One region of the Sporomusa intestinalis genome, then DNA from elsewhere that is predicted to be linked to it. Evidence: riboswitches for the same ligand, from Rfam matches in the RefSeq annotation. Region 1 holds a riboswitch; the other holds the start of a gene.
What was found. Region 1 has a riboswitch for FMN ahead of ribD (bifunctional diaminohydroxyphosphoribosylaminopyrimidine deaminase/5-amino-6-(5-phosphoribosylamino)uracil reductase RibD). Riboswitches for the same ligand answer to the same signal wherever they lie in the genome.
Positions count from the first base shown of each region.

Region 2: it holds a riboswitch for FMN, as region 1 does, so the genes downstream of both, ribB (3,4-dihydroxy-2-butanone-4-phosphate synthase) here and ribD (bifunctional diaminohydroxyphosphoribosylaminopyrimidine deaminase/5-amino-6-(5-phosphoribosylamino)uracil reductase RibD) in region 1, are expected to answer to the same signal.

Region 1 is NZ_AP042390.1:2,599,247-2,603,828, forward strand. Features, by position in the region: gene ACZ481_RS12190 (bifunctional 3,4-dihydroxy-2-butanone-4-phosphate synthase/GTP cyclohydrolase II) at 1-1,082, opposite strand, end outside; gene ACZ481_RS12195 (riboflavin synthase) at 1,125-1,778, opposite strand; gene ribD (bifunctional diaminohydroxyphosphoribosylaminopyrimidine deaminase/5-amino-6-(5-phosphoribosylamino)uracil reductase RibD) at 1,741-2,880, opposite strand; FMN riboswitch at 2,978-3,110, opposite strand; gene rpe (ribulose-phosphate 3-epimerase) at 3,152-3,811, opposite strand; gene rsgA (ribosome small subunit-dependent GTPase A) at 3,812-4,582, opposite strand, start outside.
Region 2 is NZ_AP042390.1:5,517,140-5,521,721, reverse strand. Features, by position in the region: gene ACZ481_RS25610 (efflux RND transporter permease subunit) at 1-1,855, shown strand, start outside; FMN riboswitch at 1,917-2,060, shown strand; gene ribB (3,4-dihydroxy-2-butanone-4-phosphate synthase) at 2,145-2,801, shown strand; gene ACZ481_RS25600 (efflux RND transporter permease subunit) at 2,857-4,582, opposite strand, start outside.

The DNA of each region.
Region 1 (4,582 bases):
TCAAGCCCGATCCGTTTGCGGGGGTTGTTGGTAAGCAGCCTGATACTGGTCAAACCAAGGTCGGCTAATATCTGGGCGCCAATGCCATAATCCCTGAGGTCAGGGGCAAAGCCTAAAAGTTCATTGGCTTCGACTGTGTCTTTGCCCTTATCCTGCAAGGCGTAGGCGCGGATTTTATTCGCCAGGCCAATGCCCCTGCCTTCCTGCCGCATATAGAGCAATACGCCGCTGCCTTCCTGTTCGATGCGTTTTAGGGCATGAGCCAGCTGATCGCCGCAGTCGCAGCGCAGAGATCCGAGAACATCACCTGTCAGGCATTCGGAATGGACCCGCACCAATACATTTTGCTTATTGGTAATATCCCCCTTTACCAGGGCAATATGGCACTGATTATCCAGTTGACTTTCATAGGCAATGAGGCGGAAATCACCATATTTGGTCGGCAGGTTGGTTTCGGCCGCTCTGGTAACAAACCGTTCATGTTGTTTCCGGTATTTGATCAGGTCGGCTATGGTTATGAGTTTCAGTTCATGTTTTTTTACAAACTCCATTAATTCCGGCGTCCGGGACATTGTGCCATCTTCATTCATTACTTCGCAGATTACGCCGGCCGGATACAGGCCGGCCAATACGGCCAAATCCACAGCCGCTTCCGTATGTCCTGTACGGCGCAGCACACCGCCCTCACAGTATCTGAGCGGGAAGATATGCCCGGGGCGTCTCAGGTCACTGCTCCTTGTTTTACGATCAAGCACTGCCTGTACAGTGGCTGCCCTTTCCTGGGCCGATATGCCGGTTGTCACTGATTTGGCGTCAATGGAGACTGTAAAAGCCGTACAATGATTGTCCGTATTCTCAGCGACCATAGCCCCAATGCCGAGTTCATCAAGCCTGTTGCCGATAATTGGCATGCAAATCAAGCCGCGGGCGTGGGTAGCCATAAAATTGATGGCTTCAGGGGTTACTTTTTCGGCCGCTATCACAAGGTCACCTTCGTTTTCCCGGTCCTCATCGTCAATAACGACTACGATTTTACCATTTTTTATATCTTCAATCGCTTCTTCAATCGTATTGAATTTCATAATAACCAACTTCCTCCGTTTCATTACCTGGCCGTGTATTGCTCAGCGGGCAAAGCCGTGCTGTTCAAGAAAGCCGAGCGTTATCCTGTCAGCCGGCTTGCTGTCCGGTTTTAGACCAAGCAGTTTTTCAACATATTTGCCGATGATGTCTGCTTCTAAATTTACTTGCTTGCCTGCTGGTTTTAGCCCTACGGTAGTCAGGGCCGCCGTATGGGGAATCAGGGAAACGGTAAACCAGTCCGGGCCGGAGTCGACGACAGTAAGGCTTGTGCCGTCAATGGCAACGGAGCCTTTGTTAATAACATAGCGCATAACTTCGGGGCCGGCACTAATTCTGACAATAACGGCATTGTCATTTTGTTCCTTGGTCAGAATCAGACCGACACCGTCAATGTGACCGCTGACGATATGCCCGCCGAGGCGATCGCCAACCCGGAGCGTGCGCTCCAGGTTGACCGTGTCGCCGGTCTGGAGTTCAGCCAGGGCTGTCCGGTCAACTGTTTCCGGCATGACATCGGCAGTAAACCAGTCACGGCCATAGTCGACAACGGTGAGGCAGGTGCCGTTAACGGCAATGCTGTCGCCAAGCTTAACATCTGTCAGTACTTTGCGGCCACTTACGGTCAGACGCACAGATTTGGCGCCTCTCGCGATTTGTTTAACTTGGCCGAGTTCTTCCACAAGTCCGGTAAACATTGTGTCCCTCCCGTCCGGTTATATAGCCGGTAAGTAAAATGTCGGTGCCTAAGGCTTCCGTTTTCAGGTCCTCCAGTCCAAGCGCCTGGTCTACAGCCGGAAAGCCTGTGCCTCCTACCGGGGTTGGCGCGGTGTGGCCGCCAATTATTTTCGGAGCAATGAAGCAGTGGACTTTATCGATTAAACCGGCTGCAAGCACTGACGCATTGATCGTGGCGCCACCTTCCACCAATATACTGGTAATGCGGCGTTCTCCCAATATTTTAAACAGCTGGCGCAGGTTGATGCCTGCCGGTGTCTGGTCAAGCGTTAGTACCTCAACGCCTTGGCTGCCGAGAGCGGCAACCCTGTCAGCCGGGGCCTCGCGGCTGACAGCGATAATGGTTTGCGCCTGGCCGTCGGTTACTACCTTCGCAGTCAGCGGCGTACGGGCCATACTGTCAACAATAATCCTCACCGGATTGCGGCCAGCCGCGGGCAAGCGGGTAGTTAATTCCGGATTATCGGCAAGCACCGTACCGATACCTACCAGAATACCTGCATACGTATCGCGGAGTTGATGGACATACGCTCTTGCCGCTGCGCCGGTTATCCACTTAGAGTCACCGGTATAAGCAGCAATTTTGCCGTCAAGAGACATGGCTGTTTTGAGAACCCCCCAGGGCATGCCGCCGGTAACCATCCATTTAATAAACACTTCGTTGAGGCGGGCTGCTTCTGCTGACAGAACACCTTCCACAACTTGGATGCCGGCTGCCCGGAGGCGGTTAAAGCCATTACCGGCAACCAGCGGATTGGGATCAGTCATGGCGGCAACAACTTTACTGACACCGGCTTGAATCAGGGCATCGGCGCAGGGCCCGGTCCGGCCGTGATGAGAGCATGGCTCGAGCGTCACATAGACGGTGGCCCCTCTCGCCAGGTCGCCTGCCTGGATCAAAGCATGAATCTCAGCATGGGGCGTGCCTGCCTGCCGGTGCCACCCCTGGCCGACAATGCGGCCGTCTTTGACGATAACAGCGCCTACCATTGGATTAGGGCTGGTCCGGCCCTGAGCGTACTGAGCGATTGTCAGTGCCTGCTGCATGTAATACTCATCCATAAAAGTCCCCCAGTACAGGTAAAATAAAAACTGTTGATTAGCTTTGGGGCTATCAACAGTTAAAGGGAAAATTCAGTAACTGCCATTATGGCAGCATATACGCCTTTTACCATCCAGACTATACTGTCGGCTCTGGAATTGCACCAGATCAGCCGTATAACGGCTCGCGGGCTGTACCGCCGGTCAGGAATCAAAAGATCTCTCTTTTTCACCTTGCCCCAAAGGCTGAATATAAAATTAGCTACTACCTATGTTACCATTAAGCGCCAAATTAATCAAGACCCCGGATGGCCTTAATTGCTGCCGCTATGTCCGGGGCGCCGTATACGGCGGAACCGGCAACCAGGATATTGGCGCCGGCAGCCGTAACCTTACGGGCCGTAACCGCATTAATGCCCCCGTCTACCTCAATATCAACAGTGAGTCTGCGGGCAGTAAGCATCGCCCGCAGACGGGCAATCTTGTCAACTGCAGCCGGTATGAACTGCTGACCGCCAAAGCCCGGATTGACGCTCATGATCAGGACCATATCAATGTCGCCAAGCACTTCTTCCACTACTGAGAGCGGTGTTGCGGGATTTAAAGATACGCCGGCTTTCTTTCCCCGCTCTTTAATGGTTTGAATCAGGCGGTGCAGGTGCGGGGCGGTCTCCGCATGAACCGTAATGATATCGGCGCCGGCTTTTACAAAAGGATCAACAAAGTCCTGGGGGTTGCTGACCATTAAATGAACGTCAAAAGGTAGTTTGGTGACAGGACGGATGGCCGCGACAACCGGCGCGCCAAAGGTTAGGTTAGGGACAAAGTGGCCGTCCATAACATCGATGTGTACCCAGTCGGCTCCGGCCTGTTCAATTTTAAGTATTTCCGCCGCTAAGTGTGAAAAATCGGCAGATAAAATAGAAGGGGCAACTTTAATCGGCGTAGTCATCTAGTAGTCCTTCCTGCTTTCTCTGATTTCAGTTAATATCTCAATATAGGACTGATACCTTTCCTGACGTATGAGTCCGTTGGCGACGGCCTGTTTAACGGCACACTGGGGCTCCCGGTGATGCAGGCAGGAACTGAATTTGCAGGTTGGCGCCAGCCTGGCTATATCAGGGAAATAGTCCATCAGATGCGCTTCCTCTATATCGTTAAACTCGGTGAAACTGAATCCCGGAGTATCAACGACAAAACCGCCGCCGCTCACCGGCATAAGCTCGGCAAACCGTGTGGTATGCTTGCCCCGGCCGATTTTGTGGCTGACGTCTCCTGTCATGAGCTCCAGTCCGGGCTGAACGGCATTTAGAATAGTTGATTTGCCGGCACCGGAGGGGCCGGCAAATACGCTGATTTTATCAAAAAGCAGCGAGCGTAATACATCGATCCCTATGCCCTGCCGGGCGGAAACGGTAAGCACCTTATACCCGATCTGTTCATACAGCCCGGCTAATTCGGCGATAGATTCCGTATTCGATAAATCGATCTTGTTAATGCAGAGGATTATTTCCAGCTCAGAAAATTCGGCAATAACCAGAAACTTATCCACTAGCGTTGTATTGATATTCGGATTGACAGCGGCAAAGGTTAAAACAACCTGGTCCACATTGGCTACCATTGGCCGCTTCAGCATGCTGCGACGGGGCAGGATCTCTTCAATGACGCCTTTGTCCGGGCCGGTTATGGTATAGGTCACCTCATCGCCCACCAGGAGGGAAAA
Region 2 (4,582 bases), 2.6 Mb from region 1:
TGCCATCATCGCTATTGAGATGATGACCGTAAAGCTGGAGCAGGGGTGGGGGCGCTTTGAGGCGGCTTGCTACGCCTATACCGCTACTGCTTTTCCGATGCTCACAGGCACCCTTATCACTTGTGCCGGCTTTATACCCATCGGTTTTTCGCAGGGGGCGGCGGCCGAATTTACCAGCAGTTTATTCCCGGTTATCACCATTGCCCTGGTAATTTCCTGGGTTGTATCTGTTATGGTAACGCCGCTGCTGGGGTATAAGCTGATCAAACCCAAACATACCGCCGGGCCGGGCCGTGATATATACGATACAAGGTTTTACCGGCTGTTCCGGCAGACCCTTGTTTGGTGCCTGAAGCACAAGCAGCTGGTGCTTGTCATAACGGCGGTTTGTTTTGCTGGCTCGATCTTTTTATTACAGTTTGTCAAACAGGAGTTTTTCCCGCCTTCAGTCCGGCCGGAGCTAATTGTGGAGATGACGTTGCCGGAAGGAGCCTCGCTGGCCGCAACCGGGCAGGAAGCCCAAAAACTGGCTGACAGCCTCGCCGGTGACCCGGACATTGAGAGTTACAGCTATTATGTCGGCAAAGGCGCACCCCGCTTTATTCTTACTATAGAGCCCAAGCTGCCCACGAACAACTATGCCCAGTTTATTATTGTTGCCAAAAACCTCCAGGCCCGTGAGGCGCTGCAGATGAAAATTGATAAGTTGTTTGACGAAAACTTTGCTAATGTGCGGGGCCATGTTAAGCTGATTCAAACCGGTCCTCCCTCAGAATACCCGGTTATGCTGCGGGTTAGCGGCTATGACCACGAGCAAGTCCGGGCAATTGCAAAACAGGTCAGTGAGACGATGGCTGCGAATCCCAACCTTACAAAGATTAACTTTGACTGGAATGAAAAAAGCAAAGTTATGCATTTAGCGGTTGACCAGGACAAGGCCAGAACGCTTGGTCTCAATAGCCAGGGGTTGGCTCAGGATTTACAGAGCCAGCTGTCCGGCGCCGCCATTGCCGAGTATTATGAGCAGGATAAGACGGTTGGCATTGTGTTCCGTTTAGATGCGCAGAACCGCAAGGATTTAGGCAGTATCAAAGACCTGCCGGTACACATCGGCAACGGCAAATTTGTGCCTTTAGAGCAAATTGCCCAAATAAGCTACGCTGCGGAAGAAGGGGTAATCTGGCGTCATAACCTGAAGCCGACGATTACGGTGCAAGCAGAGGTAAGCCCCGGTGTAACCGGTAATGATGCCACCAAGGAAGTGTATGAAAGTCTAAAATCAGTCCGCGCCGGCCTGCCTGCCGGCTATAGTATTGAGATTGGCGGTTCGTTTGAAAAAAGCCAGACCTCGATTGACTTCTTGCTGAAAACGGTGCCGATTATGATTGTGGCTATTGTTATCCTGCTTATGCTGCAATTGCAGAATATATCTTTGATGATCCTGACTCTTCTGACCGCTCCGCTTGGCATCATCGGGGTCAGCCTGACCATGCTGCTAACAGGCCGGCCGATGGGTTTTGTGGCTGAACTCGGGATTTTAGCCCTTAGCGGGATGATTATCCGGAACTCGGTCATTCTGATTGATCAGATTGAACAGCATATCAAAGCCGGCGAGGCGCCGTGGGAGGCCATCATCAACTCCGCCGTACTGAGACTCCGCCCCATTATGCTTACGGCGGCGGCGGCAATCCTTGGCATGCTGCCCCTGGTTCCCAGCACGTTCTGGGGGCCGATGGCGGTGGCCATCAGCGGCGGCTTGCTGGGCGCAACCGTGATGACCCTGCTTGTTCTGCCGACCATGTATGCCGTGTGGTTTAAGGTAAAGCCGGAAGTAAAAGCAAACCAGGCTGATTAAGACGCTTGCCGGCATTTTTCCGGGCTTGACAATCCCGGTGAAAGTAGTATTCTATAGTCAGACTTATTCTCAGGGCGGGGTGCAAGTCCCCACCGGCGGTATCCCAGGCAACTGGGGAGCCCGCGAGCGCTCCTGCTTGCAGGAGGTCAGCAGATCTGGTGAGAAGCCAGAGCCGACGGTATAGTCCGGATGAAAGAGGATGAGACAGTTAGCTGGTTACTGACAGCAGTGCTAGCTGTCCCCAACGCCCTGATTCGGGTGAGTCGACTAAATATAGGAGGCGACTACTTTGAATCAGCAGTTATTAGCCCGGTTTGGCAATTCTGGTGCCCGGGTGGAACAGGCACTTAAGTCATTGCGCGCAGGGCAGGGTATTCTGGTTACTGATGATGAACAGCGGGAAAACGAGGGCGATATATTTTTTGCTGCGGAGTCATTGACTCCGCAGCAGATGGCAATGCTTATCCGCGACGGCAGCGGGATTGTCTGCCTGTGCCTGCCGGCAGAAAAGGCGGAAGAATTGGCTCTGCCGCTGATGGTGGAGAATAATACCAGCCACTTTCAAACGGCGTTTACTATATCCATTGAGGCTGCAAGCGGCGTTACTACAGGGGTTTCTGCGGCCGACCGGGTTACGACAGTGCAGGCGGCGATCGCCGAACAGGCCTGTCCGGATCATCTGCGGCGCCCTGGGCACGTATTTCCATTAAGAGCGCGCCCCGGCGGTGTCCTGGAACGCCCAGGCCATACGGAGGCTAATGTTGACCTCATGCGGCTGGCCGGCCTGAAGCCATATGGTGTCTTATGTGAACTTACCAATCCGGATGGGACGATGGCCCGCCTGCCGGAAATAGTAGCGTTTGCCGAAAAGAATAACATGCCGGTAGTCACTGTGGCAGATATTGTCCAGTACCGGCAGGCCTTGGCCTCTAAAGAGCAAAGATAAAGAAAAAGATCCGTAGACAGTTTTCCTGTCTACGGATCTTTGCTAATTCATCATACTAGACGCTGCGTTTTTGTCTAAAATTCTTGTATTTAGCAGTCCCGTATTCAATCACAACAAATAATACAGGAACCAGGAAGATTCCCAGGCCGGTGGCCATGATCATGCCACCCACGACCGTTGTTCCCAGGGCCGTGCGGGCGGCGGCACCGGCGCCTGTTGACAGGGCCAGCGGAATGCAGCCCAGGATAAAGGCGAACGAGGTCATTAGAATTGGCCGCAGTCTGAGTTTGGAAGCCTCTATGGCCGCTTGCACAGGCTCCATGCCCTTGTCGGTTCTGACTTTGGCGTATTCTACGATCAGAATTGCATTTTTGGCCGCCAGGCCGATCAGCATGACCAGGCCGATCTGCATGTAGACGCTGTTTTCCAGGCCGCGGGCATATTGGAACAGCACGGAACCTAAAATGCCTGTGGGCACTGACAGCAATACGGCAAAGGGGATATTCCAGCTTTCATACAACGCTGCCAGGCACAAGAACACGAAGAGCAGCGCAAAGCCGAAAATAACAGGTGTTTGACCGCTGGACAGCTTTTCCTCCCGGCTTAAATCAGCCCATTCATAGGTGAAGGTTGAGGGTAACACCTCAGCCGCCACCTCCTCCAGGGCCTGCATGGCCTGGCCGGAGCTGTAACCGGCTGCTGTGGTGGCGTTAATCTGCATTGCCGGGTAACCGTTAAAGCGTTTGATCAGGGTCTGACCGCTGGTGGCAACCGGGGTGACCAGTGTATTGAGCGGGACCATCGTACCGGCAGAGCTGCGCACATAGAAGAAGCGGGTCGCGTCCACATCGGCGCGGAATTCGGGCTCAGCCTGCAACATAACCTTGTAGGTCCGGCCAAAACGGTTAAAGTCATTGACCTGAACACCACCCAGGAAGGTCTGGAGGGTGGTGAAAATATCCTGGACGGGAACTCCCAGGGCTTTGGCCTTTTCCCGGTCTACATCATACCGGTAAGAGGGGGTATCGGCGCGGAAGCTTGATTGAGCCATGCCCAGCTCGGGCCGTTTTCTGGCGGCGGCAATAAATTGCTGGGATACATTGTTTATCTCCTCCAGCGTAGAGCCGCCCCGGTCCTGGATCATAAAGGTGAGGCCGCCGACGGCGCCGATTCCCGGCAAGGCAGGCGGATTAAAGGCAAAAACGGTGGCTTCCGGTATTGCGCTTACTTTGCCCATGGCCTGACCCAGAATTGCATTAAGCTGGGTATGGGGTTCAGTTCGCTCCGACCAGGGCTCCAGGCCGGCAATAACCATGGCGCCGTTCGACTTCTGGCCGCCGGCGAGAATATCAAAGCCGGCTACCTCCATGGTATTCTCCACGCCTGGCAGCGAACGGTAAATTTCGCCGACCTGCGTGGCAATGGCCCGGGTGCGGTTCATGTTGGCGGCTTCAGGCAGGCTGACGACCGATAGCATGAAGCCCTGGTCTTCGTTGGGAACGAAGGTCGAAGGAATTACTCGCAGCATACCGACACACAGAATGACGATAACTGCCAGCCCTACACCCCATAAGCCGGCCCGGCGGATGGAATGGCGGACACCGTTGGAATATTTCTCGGTAATGTGGTCAAACCACAGGTTAAACCGATCAAAGAATTTGCCCATAACGCCGGTGCGCTTCTCGCCGGTGTGCGGCTGCAGCAGCAGGCTGCATAACGCCGGGGTCAGCGACAGGGCCACAATCGCCGACAGCGCCATGGATACCGCAATTGTCAGCGCA